DNA from 2 places in the Paenarthrobacter sp. YJN-5 genome. Region 2 is predicted to be linked to the other one. Evidence: riboswitches for the same ligand, from Rfam matches in the RefSeq annotation. Region 2 holds a riboswitch; the other holds the start of a gene.
The links. Region 2 has a riboswitch for glycine ahead of gcvP (aminomethyl-transferring glycine dehydrogenase). Riboswitches for the same ligand answer to the same signal wherever they lie in the genome.
Positions count from the first base shown of each region.

Region 1: another riboswitch for glycine. It lies ahead of gcvP (aminomethyl-transferring glycine dehydrogenase); the one in region 2 lies ahead of gcvP (aminomethyl-transferring glycine dehydrogenase).

Region 1 is NZ_CP053544.1:295,940-303,611, forward strand. Features, by position in the region: gene HMI59_RS01390 (MFS transporter) at 1-562, opposite strand, end outside; gene mscL (large conductance mechanosensitive channel protein MscL) at 1,018-1,458, opposite strand; gene HMI59_RS01400 (AMP-binding protein) at 1,535-4,114, opposite strand; glycine riboswitch at 4,435-4,534, shown strand; gene gcvP (aminomethyl-transferring glycine dehydrogenase) at 4,684-7,557, shown strand; gene gcvT (glycine cleavage system aminomethyltransferase GcvT) at 7,569-7,672, shown strand, end outside.
Region 2 is NZ_CP053546.1:166,289-173,960, reverse strand. Features, by position in the region: gene glyA (serine hydroxymethyltransferase) at 228-1,559, opposite strand; gene gcvH (glycine cleavage system protein GcvH) at 1,556-1,939, opposite strand; gene gcvT (glycine cleavage system aminomethyltransferase GcvT) at 1,961-3,094, opposite strand; gene gcvP (aminomethyl-transferring glycine dehydrogenase) at 3,106-5,970, opposite strand; glycine riboswitch at 6,118-6,216, opposite strand; gene HMI59_RS24730 (IS256 family transposase) at 6,909-7,672, shown strand, end outside.

The DNA of each region.
Region 1 (7,672 bases), on a different replicon from region 2:
ACATCCGCCAGCTGCCGGTGGAGGCGATCAGCCAGGTGATGAGGATGCCGCCAAGACCGGCGCCGAGGGGTGCACCGGCGTCGAGGATGGTGGCGCCGCGGCCACGTTCCTTCTTGTGCATCCAGATGGCGTTAAGCTTGCCGCCGGCAGGCATGACGCCTGCCTCGGTGACGCCGATGCCCAAACGTGCGATGAACATGCTGAGGAAGCCGCCGGCGAAACCGGAAGCAGCGGTGGCCGCACCCCAGCCCACGCATGATGCGGTGACAACCTTGCGGGGGCCGAATTTATCGATCAGCCAGCCGACGGGAATCTGCATGAGGGCGTAAGTCCAGAAGAACGCGGAGAGCAGCAGGCCAACGAGTTCAGGGGCGAGGTTGAATTCTTTTTGGATGATGGGGAGAGCAACGGAGATGGAACCACGGTCGATGTAATTGACCGCCACCAGGAGCAACAAGAGGATGAAGAGCTTCCAGCGGACGTTCGTGCGTCGCTGCACACCGTTCTTGCCGGGTTTTTGCTCGGTGTCCTGGGTTGCCAGTTGGGCGTTTTCGGTAGACACAGCTTCTCCTTCAGTAGGAGTCGACGGGATGGGAATGTCTTTGGGGTGGCCGGAGCGGGATACCGCCGCAGCGTGACCCTTACCGGCGGCAACTGTTGCGGTGCCTGCTCGTCGGTGGAACGTGCCCGCAGCCGGTGATGGATCTTTTGGGATCCCGTTTTGGGATCCCAAAATCAAAAGTAGGTGTGATGCGCGGCACTGTCAAGGGTTTTGGTATACAAGCACTGCGAACACATTGTGACCGATGGTTTCTGCGCCGAAAGGCTCAGTGGCTATCGATCGCTGCGACTCCGCTTCCGAAATGCGAAAACCCGGCGAACCTTGGTAGGTTCACCGGGTTTTCGGTGAGGCTGGTAATTGGCTGCTGCGGCTGCTTGGGATACCGACGCTTCTGGTGAGTTGGGCTTAACCCGACCAGGGTATGCCAGCTGCCCGGCCGCCGTCGTGCTGTGTTTTTAGCGGACGGCGTCGCTGTCCAGGTCGCGGTTCCCGCGGCCGTTTGCTTCCTTAAGAAGGTCGCGGATCTCGGCCAGCAGGGCGGTGTCGGCCGGCAGCGGTTCCTCTTCGGGCTCTTCGGTGGACAGTCGGTCCTTGACCATGGAATTGATCTTGTTCATGGGCGCTACGAAGATGAAATAGACCACGGCGGCGGTGATCAGGAACGTCACCAAGGCGGTCAGGACGGCCCCCAGGTTCACGAACGTAGCCTCATTGTCCGGCCAGATCCGGAAGCCCAGGCCATCGGCGTTGACGCCGCCGGCTGCTGCGATCACCGGGTTGATGATGTTGTTGGTGAACGCGCCTACCAGTGCGGTGAAGGCGCTGCCAATAACGACGGCGATCGCCAGCTCGATCACGTTGCCGCGGAGTATGAAGTCCTTGAAACCCTTAAACATGTCATGTCCTCTGATCAGTCGGTGCTCATCGCTCAAAGCAGAGAACAAAATACCACCCGCAAGTATCAGGGCGATGTCACGCGACGGCCTCCGCGGTGGAGGCACGTGAAGGCCGACGGCGGCCAAGCCACCTTTCGGCGGCACCCATGGCCCTCGTGGCAAACGCCCAATAGGCGATGCCACCGGCCAGCGATGCCGCAACTGCCAGGCCGAGGCTGGCCTCGGCGAACAGTGGATAAACAAGCCAATGCGTCACGTAGATGTACATGGAAGACGTGGCCAGCAGCGCAGTGATCCGGTGAAGGCCGCGAGGCACAGGCAGGGTGGTTATCCAGAGCAGGATGAGGAACCCCACCAGGACCGTAGCGCTGCGGGGTTCGCTGGAGAACGATCCCGGAATGGTCAGCAGCGCCACGAGGGTCATGGCCGAGCGTTGCCACCACGTCTTGGACAAAGCGGCGGCCCAGCCGAAGGCGAAGAGCCACAGTACGGGCCCCTGCCCGGGGTAGGGGAGTTCGATCACATCGAAGCGTTGGAGCAGGTCAATCGCTGCGAGGCTGAGTGGAAGCAGCCACGGCCACCTGCGCTGTGCCCTGTCCAGGGCGGGGATGGCCAGCAGCGCCGCCAGGCCCACGAGGATGTGCACCAGGATCTCAATGAACCAGAAGCGCGACATGTCGGTCCAGCCCTGGGGACCCACCAACGTATTGAGCAGGAAAATGTTGTGCCAACCGTAGTCGTCCGTGATGGCGAAGGCCACGCCGATCACCGCCATGCTGGGCAGGGCGATCCGTGCCACCGCCTTCAGTTGCCGCTTGAGCCGTTCCCGGCGCGGGCCCGACAGCTGGAACCGGGCAAAGTTGTATCCAGCCACCGCTATCAGGACGTGGGCCGTCCCTTCCCAGTCGAAGAGGCCCACATGGGTGGAAACAATAAAGAAGATGGCCACTGCCCGCAGGACGATCCCGGTCTCCATGCGCGCAATCAACCTGCGACGCTGCGGTGCAGTCCCCGGCTGCGCGTTACGTGCCGCCTTGTTGGGCCCTGCTGGCTTCGCTTCCGGTTCTTTGGGAGTCAGTTCGCACACCGGCATCAGGTGCCACCCATCGGGAAGGTAGCCCAAGGCACTTTCCAGCCGGACCGACGCGGCTACGTAGGAGAGCGAATCGCCGCCCAATGAGACGAACGTGTCCGTTTCCTTGACGTCGGTCCGCTCAAGAACATCGGCAAAGATGGTCCTGGGGTCATCGCAGGCTTTTGCGGACGGGTTTCTTTGCGGCTCCTGCGATGCCAAGGCGAGGACGGCAGGGTAATCCGTTTTTCCGTTGACCAGCCGTGGAATCGAGTCGACTGAGCAGAGGGTCAACGCCGCCCGGGGTATGCCAAGGTCCTGTGCCACGGCCTTCGCGAGAATGGAGAGTTCATGCTCGCCTTCGACCGCGGCCACGAGGCCTCTGTCGGTCCCGGCAACTGCTGCCGTGACGCCGTAGTCGGCCAGGATCTTTTCGACCCGTCCCAGGTCAACGCGCAGCCCCACGATCTTCACGAAGCGACTCCGCCGCCCGACGATCTGGTACAAGCCTCCCGGCCCCCTGCGTGCGAGGTCGCCCGTGCGGAGCTCGGTGATGTCCCGTCCCCGGGCGAGGTCAGATGGCTGCTCGGCGTAACCCAGCATGACGTTCGGCCCGGAGTAGACGAGCTCGCTCTCATCCAGGCCGGGCACGGGCTCCAGCCGGAAGGATCCCCCGGGAATGGGGACCCCTATGGCGTGGGGGTTATCGGCGGCCTCATCCGGGGGAAGGTACGCCATCCGTGCTGTCGCTTCGGTCTGGCCGTACATCACAAAGAGATCCCAGCCGCGCTCCTGGCCGAGCTGCGCATAACGGCGCACGCGTGCAGGGTCCAGGCGTCCGCCCGCCTGAGTGATGTAGCGGAGGCTGGGCAACTCCATGTTTTCGAAGCCCACGCGTTCGAGCAGGTCAAAGGTGTACGGAACCGCGGCAAAAGACGTGACGCACCGTGACCGCATCAGCTCCCAGAAGCACGGGTCAACCACGGATAGATCCGTGAGCGCAATCGAGGCACCCACCAGAAGGTGGCTGTTCACGACGCTCATGCCGTAGCAGTAGGACAGGGGAAGCGTGGTGGCCGCCGTGTCATTCGGGCGGAGATGCAGGTACTGCGCAATGGCCTGCGCATTCGCCTGCACGGATGCTGCGGAGATGCGGACCAGTTTTGGTGATCCGGTTGAGCCGGAAGTGCTCAGCAGCAGGGCGAGTTCGGGATGGAGTTCGTGCTTGCTCCCGGAGTGCCGTTCTTCAAGGATTGTCCCGCCGTCGACGGACCGCGCAATGAGGTCAGGCTCGTAGGCCGCCAGTAGTGTCTCAACGGCGGGGCCTCCGCCGGAGGGGAGGATGAGCAGCGGATGACCTGACGAGAGGGCTGCCAGATACACCGTCAACGAGGACAGTGTGTTGTCGGCCTCGAGGGCGACCAGGCGGCGGACGCCGCCAAACGACGCCGCCATCTCCTGGACGCGGCAAGCCAGTTGGGCGTAGCTAACCGTGCCTGTTCCGAGGTGTACTGCGGGCCGGTCTCCAAACGATGCCAAGTGGGAGGCAAAGGCGACTCCGGCCAAATCCGGCTGAATACTCACCAAGGCAAGATAGAAGGTGTGCCTAACCTAACTCAAATGGATTTGTGGGCGGTTCCGAATTGTGAAGCCCTGGAGCAAGCCGGGAAAAGGGCCGGAAAGTGATAGAGCAAGCCGAAAAAGGGGCCGGAAAGTGATAGAGCAACGGACCCGACGGACGCTCTATCACTTCCCGCCGCCCTACGGGAGATCCTCTATCACTTCCCGCCGCCCCACCGCGGACGCTCTATCACTTCCCAACCGCCCTGACCTGCGCGTCTTGCCTTTCTTCGCGATCACCCGCTATGGTGTAAAGCGTGTCACCGAGGTGGCGCACACGCTTTTGATCTGCGGCGGGAGAGTCCTGCCGGGTACATCCAGTCAGGCGCCGTAGGAGCAAATCCTCCCCAGGAATCTCTCAGGCCCATGTACCGCCGCGGCGAGGCAACTCTGGAAAGCAGTCCGGGCAACCGGGCTCACCGACGGTGCAAGTGGGCAACCAAGTCCACGGAATCTCTCAGGTCCAATACAGAGCGGGGAGGAACCCGTATTCACCATGGCGCTCAGCGGGCGCCTGAATCCTGGAGTTCCTCTTGACTGTTCAATCCTCCCCCACCGCGTTCGCGGACCGGCATATCGGCGCCCGCCGCCAGGCCGATATCGACACCATGCTCAAGGCCATCGGCTACGACTCCGTTGATGGCCTGGTTGACGTTGCGGTCCCCGATTCCATCCGCCAGTCCTCGCCGCTGACCCTGCAGAAGGCCCTCAGCGAGACCCAGGTCCTGGCCGAACTCCGCAAGCTCGCGGCCAAGAACAAGACTGCCGTCCAGATGATCGGCCAGGGGTACTACGACACCATCACGCCCCCGGTGATCCGCCGCAACATCCTTGAGTCCCCGGCCTGGTACACCGCCTACACTCCGTACCAGCCCGAAATTTCCCAGGGCCGCCTCGAAGCACTCCTGAACTTCCAGACCATGGTCCAGGACCTCACTGGCCTTCCGATTGCCAACGCTTCCCTCCTTGACGAAGCCACCGCCGTTGCCGAGGCCGTGCTGCTCATGCGCCGCGCCAACAAGGACAAGACCGCGAAGGACGGCAAGACCGTCCTGGACGCCGACCTCTTCCCGCAGACCATTGCGATCGTGAAGGGCCGCGCTGAAGCGCTCGGCTTCGAGGTGGAGGTTGCGGACCTCTCCGCAGGACTGCCCGACGGCGACATCAACGGCGTCGTCCTCCAGCAGCCGGGCGTCTCGGGCCGGGTGTTCAACCACGCCCCCGTGATCGCGTCCGCGAAGGAGCGCGGTGCACTGGTCACCGTTGCCGCCGACCTGCTGGCACTCACCCTCATCACGCCCCCGGGCGAACAGGGTGCGGACATCGCCGTCGGAACCGCGCAGCGCTTCGGCGTTCCGCTGTTCTTCGGTGGCCCGCACGCCGCTTACATGGCCGTCCGCCAGGGCATGGAGCGCACCCTCCCGGGCCGCATCGTTGGTGTGTCCAAGGACAACGCCGGCGTTCCCGCCTACCGCCTCGCCCTGCAGACCCGCGAGCAGCACATCCGCCGCGAAAAGGCCACGTCCAACATCTGCACGGCACAGGCCCTGCTCGCGATCGTTGCCTCGATGTACGCGGTGTACCACGGTCCGGACGGACTCAAAGCGATCGCCGAGACTGTGCACGGCCACGCTCGCGTTCTGGCCACGGCACTGCAGAAGGCCGGCCGCGAACTCGTCTCCGATTCGTTCTTCGACACCCTCACCGTCCGCGTCCCGGGCAAGGCAAGCAAGGTGATCGGTGCCGCCGAAGCACGTGGCATCAACCTCCGCCGCATCGACGAGGACACCGTGGGTGTTTCCGTTGATGAAACCACGACGCCGGAGGTCCTCTCCGCGGTTGCCGTCGCCTTTGGCGCTGGTCCGGTCGGGGACGCGGCAGGGTTCGAACTGGCCTCGGACGTGCTCCGCACCTCCGACTTCCTGCAGCACCCCGTGTTCAGCACGCACCGTTCCGAGACGCAGCTGTTGCGCTACATCCGCAAGCTGTCCGACCGGGACCTGGCGCTGGACCGCACCATGATCCCGCTGGGTTCGTGCACCATGAAGCTGAACGCCACGGCGGAGATGGAAGCAATTTCCTGGCCCGAGTTCGCCTCCATCCACCCGTTCGCTCCGGATTCCCAGACTGAGGGCTGGCGTGAGCTGATCTCTGGCCTGGAAGCTGACCTGACGGAGATCACGGGTTACGACCAGGTCTCCATCCAGCCGAACGCGGGGTCCCAGGGCGAGCTTGCCGGACTCCTCGCCATCCGCGGCTACCACCACTCCCGCGGAGACCAGCAGCGCAACGTCTGCCTCATCCCCGCCTCGGCTCACGGCACCAACGCAGCGTCCGCCGTGCTCGCGGGCATGAAGGTAGTGGTGGTTGCCACGGCGTCCGATGGAACCATCGACCACGAGGATCTCAAGGCCAAGATTGAGGCCAACCGCGAGGTCCTGTCGGCCATCATGATCACCTACCCGTCCACGCACGGGGTGTATGACGCCGACGTTGTTGAGGTGTGCGAGGCAGTGCACGAAGCCGGTGGCCAGGTGTACGTCGACGGCGCGAACCTGAACGCGCTGGTTGGCTTGGCCCAGCCGGGCAAGTTCGGCGGCGACGTGTCCCACCTGAACCTGCACAAGACCTTCTGCATCCCCCACGGTGGTGGCGGACCCGGCGTCGGCCCCGTTGCTGCGAAGGCGCACCTGGCCCCGTTCATGCCGGGCGATGCCAATAAGGCAGCGCATGAGGAAGGGCATGGCGTTGCCATCTCGGCCTCCCGTTTCGGTTCGGCCGGCGTGCTCCCCATCTCCTGGGCTTACGTGAAGCTCATGGGCGGCGAAGGACTGACCGAAGCCACCAAGTCCGCCCTGCTGGCTGCCAACTACGTAGCTTCCCGCTTGAACGAGCATTTCCCTGTCCTTTACACGGGCGAAGGTGGACTGGTTGCCCACGAGTGCATCCTGGATCTCCGTGAACTGACCGCCCGCACCGGCGTGACCGCCGAGGACGTGGCCAAGCGCCTCATCGACTTCGGCTTCCACGCCCCCACCCTGGCGTTCCCGGTGGCCGGCACCCTCATGGTTGAGCCCACAGAGTCCGAGGACCTGGCCGAGATCGACCGCTTCATCGAAGCCATGATCACCATCCGGGCCGAGATTGAGCAGGTAGCCAGCGGCGACTTCTCCGTGGAGGACTCCCCGCTTCGCAACGCACCGCACACGGCAGCCGCCGTCGTGAGTTCATCCTGGGAGCGCAACTACCCGCGTGAGCAGGCAGCCTTCCCGGTGCCGAGCCTCAAGCAGGACAAGTACTTCCCGCCGGTTGGCCGGATTGACGGTGCTGCGGGCGACCGCAACCTCGTTTGCTCGTGCCCGCCCCTCGAAGCGTTCGAGGAAAACACAGCAGAGCTTGCGAACTAAAGGACCCTGACATGTCTGAGAACTACACCGCTCTCTACGAGCAGCACAAAAAAACCGGCGCCTCCTTCACGGATTTTGGCGGCTGGCAGATGCCCTTGAAGTACGAATCCGAGCT
Region 2 (7,672 bases):
ACACGAAGCAGGCAATGGAATGACCCCGAATGCATATGCTCTCCAAGAAAATCGGCTGCAACCCGCATGAATCCCGATTCTCGGCCTTTTGGCCAGAGAAAACAGATCGATAATGTGAGTAGCCATGGAAGAAGTCCTCGCTGTATACGGTCTTTAAGGCGGGTTGGGGCCGCCACCCCGTGACGGCACCAACCCTGTATGGAGGCCTGCGGAAGCCTCCTCCCCGGCTATCTGGCGGCAGTGCCAACCGCTGTCAGTGCCGGGTACAGTGGGTGCGCTTCGGCCAGGAGTTCAACGCGGTGACGGAGTCCCGAGAGGTCCGCGTCGGCGTCGGCGGTCAACGCTTCGGCGATGATGTCCGCAACCTCACGGAAGGCCGCTTCACCGAAACCGCGGGTCGTCAGGGCCGGGGTTCCGATGCGCAGGCCGGAGGTGACCATGGGCGGGCGCGGGTCGAAGGGGACGGCGTTGCGGTTGACCGTGATGTCGATCGCCGCGAGGCGGTCTTCGGCTTGTTGGCCGTCGAGTTCGCAGTTACGGAGGTCAACCAGGACCAGGTGCACATCCGTTCCGCCGGAGACCACGCTGATGCCCTTGCCAACCACGTCCGGCTGCACCAGGCGCTCGGCGAGGATTCGGGCACCTGCGAGGACGCGTTCCTGGCGCTCACGGAACTCGTCGGAGGCGGCGATCTTGAACGCGACGGCCTTGCCCGCGATCACGTGCTCCAGCGGTCCGCCCTGCTGGCCCGGGAAGACGGCCGAGTTGATTTTCTTGGCGATGTCGGCGTCGTTGGAGAGGATGATGCCGCCACGTGGACCGGCGAGGGTCTTGTGCGTGGTGGATGTGGTGACGTGGGCGTGCGGGACCGGGGAGGGGTGCAGGCCAGCGGCGACAAGACCGGCGAAGTGGGCCATGTCCACCATCAGGTACGCGCCCACGGAGTCGGCGATCCGGCGGAACTCGGCGAAGTCCAGCTGCCGCGCGTATGCGGACCAGCCGGCCACGATGAGTGCGGGCTTGTGTTCCTGGGCGAGGGCCTCCACTTCGGCCATGTCCACGGTGTGGGTGTCTTCGCGGACACCGTAGGGGACCACGTTGTAGAGCTTGCCGGAAAAGTTGATCCGCATGCCGTGGGTCAGGTGCCCGCCGTGCGCGAGGTTAAGGCCCATGATGGTGTCACCCGGCTTGATGAGCGCGTGCATCACCGAAGCGTTGGCCTGCGCGCCGGAGTGCGGCTGCACGTTGGCGTACTCGGCACCGAACAGGGACTTGATGCGGTCGATCGCGAGCTGCTCGATCACGTCAACGTGCTCGCAGCCTCCGTAGTAGCGCTTACCCGGGTAGCCTTCGGCGTACTTGTTCGTCAGCACCGAACCCTGTGCCTGCATCACGGCTACGGCGGTGTGGTTCTCGGACGCGATCATCTCCAGGCCACCGCGCTGGCGGCCGAGTTCGTCGTCGATCTTTGCCGCGATCTCAGGATCCAGCGCACCCAGGTCAGCGTCCAGCGACGGCGACACTACCTGCTCGAATTCAGTCACTGCTGCGGGGTTCACAGTTCGCCTCCGTTGGCTGCGGCGTATTCCTCGGCCGTCATCAGGGGGCCTTCGGAGGTGGCGGCTACCTTGAACAGCCAGCCGGCGCCGTAGGGGTCATTGTTGATGAGGGCGGGATCGTCGACGACGGCGTCGTTGATCTCGGTCACTTCACCGGTCACGGGCGAGTACAGATCCGACACGGACTTGGTGGACTCCACCTCCCCGCACGTCTCCCCCGCGGTCACGGTGGAACCGACCTCGGGAAGGTCAACATAAACGATGTCACCCAGGGCGTCGGCGGCCACAGCGGAGATCCCAATCCCCACAGTTCCGCCTCCGTCGACGGCAACCCATTCATGCTCAGCCGAGTACTTCAGTTCGGCAACAACTTTGCTCATTTCAGAATCCTTTTCTCGTGACTACTTGGAACGCTTGTAGAACGGGAGTTGAACCACCTCGAAGGGTTCGGCTTTGCCGCGGAGGTCCACCTCAACGGTTGTGCCCGGCTCGGAATGTTCGACGTCGACATACGCCAACGCCACCGGGTAACCGAGCGTGGGGCTTGGCTGGCCGGAGGTGACCTCGCCGATCAGGGAACCGTCTTTGAGGACCGGGTAGTGGCCGCGGGCTGCGCGACGGCCGGTTCCTTTGAGGCCCACGAGCTTCTGCCCGATCGTGGACCCGACACCCGCAGCCTTGATCGCAGCCAGGGCTTCCTTGCCTACGAAGTCGCCGTCCTTGGCCAGGGACACCACAGCTCCAAGGCCGGCCGCGTAGGGGTTGACGTGGATGGAGAGTTCATTGCCGTAGAGGGGCATGCCGGCTTCGAGGCGCAGCGAGTCGCGGGCTGCGAGGCCGGCCGGGATGAGTCCGTGGCCTTCGCCGGCTTCGAGCAGCGCCTCCCAGAGTGAAGGGGCGTCCTGATTGGGAACGTAGATCTCAAAGCCGTCCTCGCCTGTGTACCCGGTGCGGGCCACCAGCAAGTCATCACCGGCGATCGTGACCTTAGCCGCTGCGTAATACTTGAGCTCCGTCACAAGGGAGTGCTGCCCGGCAGGGACAACGTTCAGCAGGACTGCTTCAGCGTTCGGGCCCTGGACCGCGACCAGGGAAATCTCGGCAGAAGCATTGCTGACCGAGACATCGAAACCTGAAGCTCGTCCCAGCAAGGCTGCCGCTACAACCGAAGCGTTGCCCGCATTGGGGACCACAAGGTACGTGTCGCTCCCCACCGGAGCCGGGCGGCGGTAGGAAATGAGGTCGTCGATGATGCCGCCGTCGGTGTTGCAGATCAGCGAGTACTTGGCTTTGCCAACCGTGATCGCTGACAGCTTGCCCACCAGCGCGTAGTCCAGGAAGGCAGCCGCATCAGGTCCCTCAACCCACACCTCACCCATGTGGGAGAGATCGAACAACCCGGCGGACCGGCGGACTGCGTGGTGCTCGGCGAGTTCGGATTCGTACTTGAGGGGCATTTGCCAGCCGCCGAAGTCCGTGAAGGAAGCTCCGGCCTTTTTGTGCTGCTCGTACAGAGCGGTGTAGTTCTCAGACATGTGGGGATCCTTTAGTTCTCAAACGCTTCAAGTGGCGGGCAGGAGCACACGAGGTTGCGGTCACCTGCGGCACCATCAATGCGGCCCACCGGCGGGAAGTACTTGTCCTGCTTCAGGCTCGGCACCGGGAAGGCGGCCTGCTCGCGCGGGTAGTCGCGGTCCCAGTCGGAACTCACGACGGCGGCTGCCGTGTGCGGTGCGTTGCGAAGCGGGGAATCCTCCACGGAGAAGTCGCCCGCGGCAACCTGCTCGATCTCGGCACGGATGGTGATCATGGCTTCGATGAAACGGTCGATCTCGGCCAGGTCCTCGGACTCCGTCGGTTCCACCATCAATGTGCCCGCAACCGGGAACGCCAGCGTCGGGGCATGGAAGCCGAAGTCGATGAGGCGCTTGGCCACATCCTCAGCCGTCACACCCGTACGGGCCGTCAGTTCGCGGAGGTCCAGGATGCACTCGTGCGCAACGAGTCCGCCTTCACCCGTGTACAGAATCGGGAAGTGCTCATCCAGACGTGAAGCAACGTAGTTCGCTGCCAGCAGCGCCGACTTGGTGGCTTCGGTCAGGCCTTCGCCGCCCATGAGCTTCACGTAGGCCCAGGAAATGGGCAGCACGCCAGCGGAACCGAAGCGGGAGGCCGAGATGGCCACGCCACCCTCGGAGGAAGTGCTGTTCGCATCGCCCGGCATGAACGGGGCCAGGTGTGCCTTCGCAGCAACGGGACCAACACCCGGTCCGCCGCCGCCGTGCGGGATGCAGAACGTCTTGTGCAGGTTCAGGTGGGACACGTCGCCACCGAACTTGCCCGGCTGGGCCAAACCGACCAGTGCGTTGAGGTTGGCACCGTCGACGTACACCTGGCCGCCGGCCTCATGCACGGCTTCGCAGACCTCGCGGACGTCGGCGTCGTACACACCGTGCGTGGACGGGTAGGTGATCATGATGGCCGAGAGCACGTCCCGGTTGGCTTCGATCTTTGCCTTCAGGTCCGCGTGGTCGATGGTGCCATCGGGAGCCGTGGCAACAACCACGACCTTCATGCCGGCCAGGACAGCAGACGCGGCGTTGGTGCCGTGCGCCGAGGCCGGGATCAGGCACACGTTGCGCTGATCATCGCCGCGGGACAAGTGGTAGCCGCGGATCGCGAGCAGGCCTGCTAGCTCGCCCTGGGAACCGGCGTTCGGCTGGATGGAGACTTGGTCGTAGCCGGTGATCTCGGTCAGGTCGGCTTCCAAACCGGCGATCAGCTCACGCCACCCTGCGGTCTGGGAATCCGGAGCGAACGGGTGGATCGAAGCGAACTCCGGCCAGGAAATGGCTTCCATCTCCGCCGTCGCGTTCAGCTTCATGGTGCACGAACCCAGCGGGATCATGGTGCGGTCCAGTGCAAGGTCCCGGTCCGACAACTTGCGGATGTAGCGCAGCAACTGGGTCTCGGAACGATGCGTGTTGAACACCGGATGCTGCAGGAAATCAGAAGTCCGGACTAAGCCTTCGTCCAATGAGAATCCGTCAGTTGTGTCGATGAAGGGTGCCCCGTGGGCCATGACTATGGCAAACGCGGCCATGACCGCTGCCAGTGTGTCCCGGGTGGTCTTTTCATCGACGGCAACCCCGACGTGATCAGGTCCGATTAAGCGCAGGTTGATGTCCTTTGCTGCCGCAGCAGCAACAACTTGGGTGGCTCGGCCGGGGACGCGGACGGTGAGGGTGTCGAAGAAGCTTCGGTGGACTACTTCGATTCCAGCAAGCGTGAGAGTAGCGGCCAAAGTGCGTGCGTGGCCGTGGACTGTTTCGGCGATTGCTTTGAGGCCCTCGGGGCCGTGGTAGACGGCGTACATCGATGCAACGATCGCGAGCAATGCCTGCGCCGTGCAGATGTTGGACGTCGCCTTTTCCCGGCGGATGTGCTGCTCGCGGGTCTGCAGGGCGAGCCGGTAAGCGGGCACGCCGGCGTTGTCCTTGGACACTCCCACGATGCGCCCCGGAAGCGTGCGTTCCATGCCGGTCCGAACAGCCATGTAGGCGGCGTGCGGCCCGCCGAAGAACAGCGGGACACCGAAACGCTGGGCGGTTCCGACGGCGATATCCGCACCTTGTTCACCGGGAGGGGTGATGAGTGTCAGCGCCAGCAGATCGGCAGCAACGGTGACCAGGGCACCGCGTTCCTTCGCCTCTGCGATCACGGCGGAGTGATCGAAGACCCGGCCTGAAACACCGGGCTGCTGCAGGACGATACCGTTGATGTCGCCGTCGGGCAATCCGGCAGAGAGGTCCGCAACAAGAACCTCGAAGCCAAGTGCTTCGGCGCGGCCCTTCACGATCGCGATGGTCTGCGGGAGGAGGTCGGCGTCCAGGACGGTCTTGCCGTCCTTGGCCGACTTGTCCTTGTTGGCGCGGCGCATCAGCAGCACAGCTTCGGCCACGGCGGTGGCTTCGTCCAGCAGCGAAGCGTTGGCGATCGGCAGGCCAGTCAGGTCCTGGACCATGGTCTGGAAGTTCAGCAGTGCTTCGAGGCGGCCCTGCGAAATCTCGGGCTGGTACGGAGTGTAGGCGGTGTACCAGGCCGGGGATTCAAGAATGTTCCGGCGGATGACCGGCGGCGTGACGGTGTCGAAGTAACCCTGGCCGATCATCTGCACGGCGGTCTTGTTCTTGGAGGCGAGCTTGCGGAGCTCGGCAAGGACCTCCACCTCGCTCAACGCTTTCTGCAGCGTGAGCGGTGAGGACTGGCGGATGGAATCGGGGACGGCAACGTCAACCAGGCCGTCGACAGAGTCGTAGCCGATGGCTTTGAGCATGGTGTCCACGTCGGCCTGGCGGCGGGCGCCGATGTGCCGGTCCGCGAACGCGGTTGGGGAGGATTTAACAGTCAAGAGGAACTCCATGATTCAGGCGCCCGCTGAGCGCCACGATGAATGTGGGTTCCTCCCCGCTCTGTATTGGACCTGAGAGATTCCGTGGACTGTGTTCCACTTGCACCGTCGGTGAGCCCGGTTGCCCGGACTGCTTTCCAGAGTTGCCTCGCCGCGGCGGTACATGGGCCTGAGAGATTCCTGGGGAGGATTTGCTCCTACGGCGCCTGACTGGATGTACCGGCAGGTCTCTCCCGCCACGGTTCAAAAGGCTATGAAATTTGGTGATTCGGCTCACAACATACTATGGGGCTGTCAAATCGCGCAAGTACGCGCCCAGTCCCGCCAGTGTGCTCGCGAAATCCTGGTGTGGCTCAGTTAAGGGATGCTCGCGTAAGTAATGGCCAGGTCCGCAGGGTTTGGAGTACGCCTGGGCCGGCAGCGAAGCGGACAAGCCGTGGACGAGAGTCCCCGGCACGTGAAGTTTACACATTCGGGTGCTGCTATTACCGCCCCGCCTAAGGCCTCGGGCGTCTGTTCGGGAGGCCATGCGGGAAGTCTCTGCCCGCCGGTTCCGTGATAAGACTCAGAAAATCAAATTGTGACTGTTGACACACTGGTGCGCAGAATCCATTATTGATCCTACTTGCGATCCTTTAGATCTTTAAATGTGAGATGCAAGTGAGGCGAAGCTCAAGGTCCAACATCCCAACCCGATTGCCAGCTACTAACCGCACCCGCAGGCTCCCTGAGGTCTTGCGCCAAACCGGACGTCAAATGTGCTTAGGAGGTTACCGACGCATCCCCATAGTGGGCGATGCGGGATGTTCGACGAAGCCCTGTCAGCAAAGTAGTGCCCCGTAGAGTGGTGTAACGATCCCGGCCAGTAAACGTCAGCGTGGCCACCGGGATCTTCCTTCGAGGAAACTCTCACATCCCACTCGAAAGGCGTCACACCGATGACCACTCCCTCTATTGTCGACCCTGCCACCGTCCTCACCAACGCGCTGGGCGACGCATCACCGGATCTGATGCGCACCCTGCTGCAAACCATGATCAACACCCTCCTCTCAGCCGAAGCAGATGCGATCTGCGGCGCCGAGTACGGGAAGCCCTCTGCTGACCGAGTGAATTCCCGCAACGGATACCGCACCCGTGAACTCGATACGCGTGTCGGAACCATAGACGTCGCGATCCCGAAGCTCCGCTCCGGCACGTACTTCCCCGAGTGGCTCCTCGAACGTCGCAAACGCTCAGAAGCGGCGATGATCACCGTCGTCGCTGACGCCTACCTCGCTGGCGTCTCAACGAGGCGGATGGACAAACTCGTGAAGACCCTTGGCATCCATTCCCTGTCGAAGTCGCAGGTCTCCCGAATGGCCGCCGATATGGACGAGCATGTGCGTGAGTTTCGCACGAGGCCGTTAGGTGAGGCCGGCCCGTTCACGTTCGTCGCGTGCGACGCACTCACGATGAAAGTGCGTGAGGGCGGGCGGGTGATCAACACCATGGTGCTCGTCGCGACCGGGGTGAACGCTGACGGGCATCGGGAAGTCCTGGGCATGCAAGTGGCGACCGCGGAGACCACGATGGCGTGGAACGGGTTCTTCGCAGACCTTGTCGCGCGCGGCCTCACCGGGGTGAAACTCATCACCTCTGACGCGCACGCTGGCCTCGTTGAAGCGATGCGCGCGAACTTCCCTGGGACGTCGTGGCAACGGTG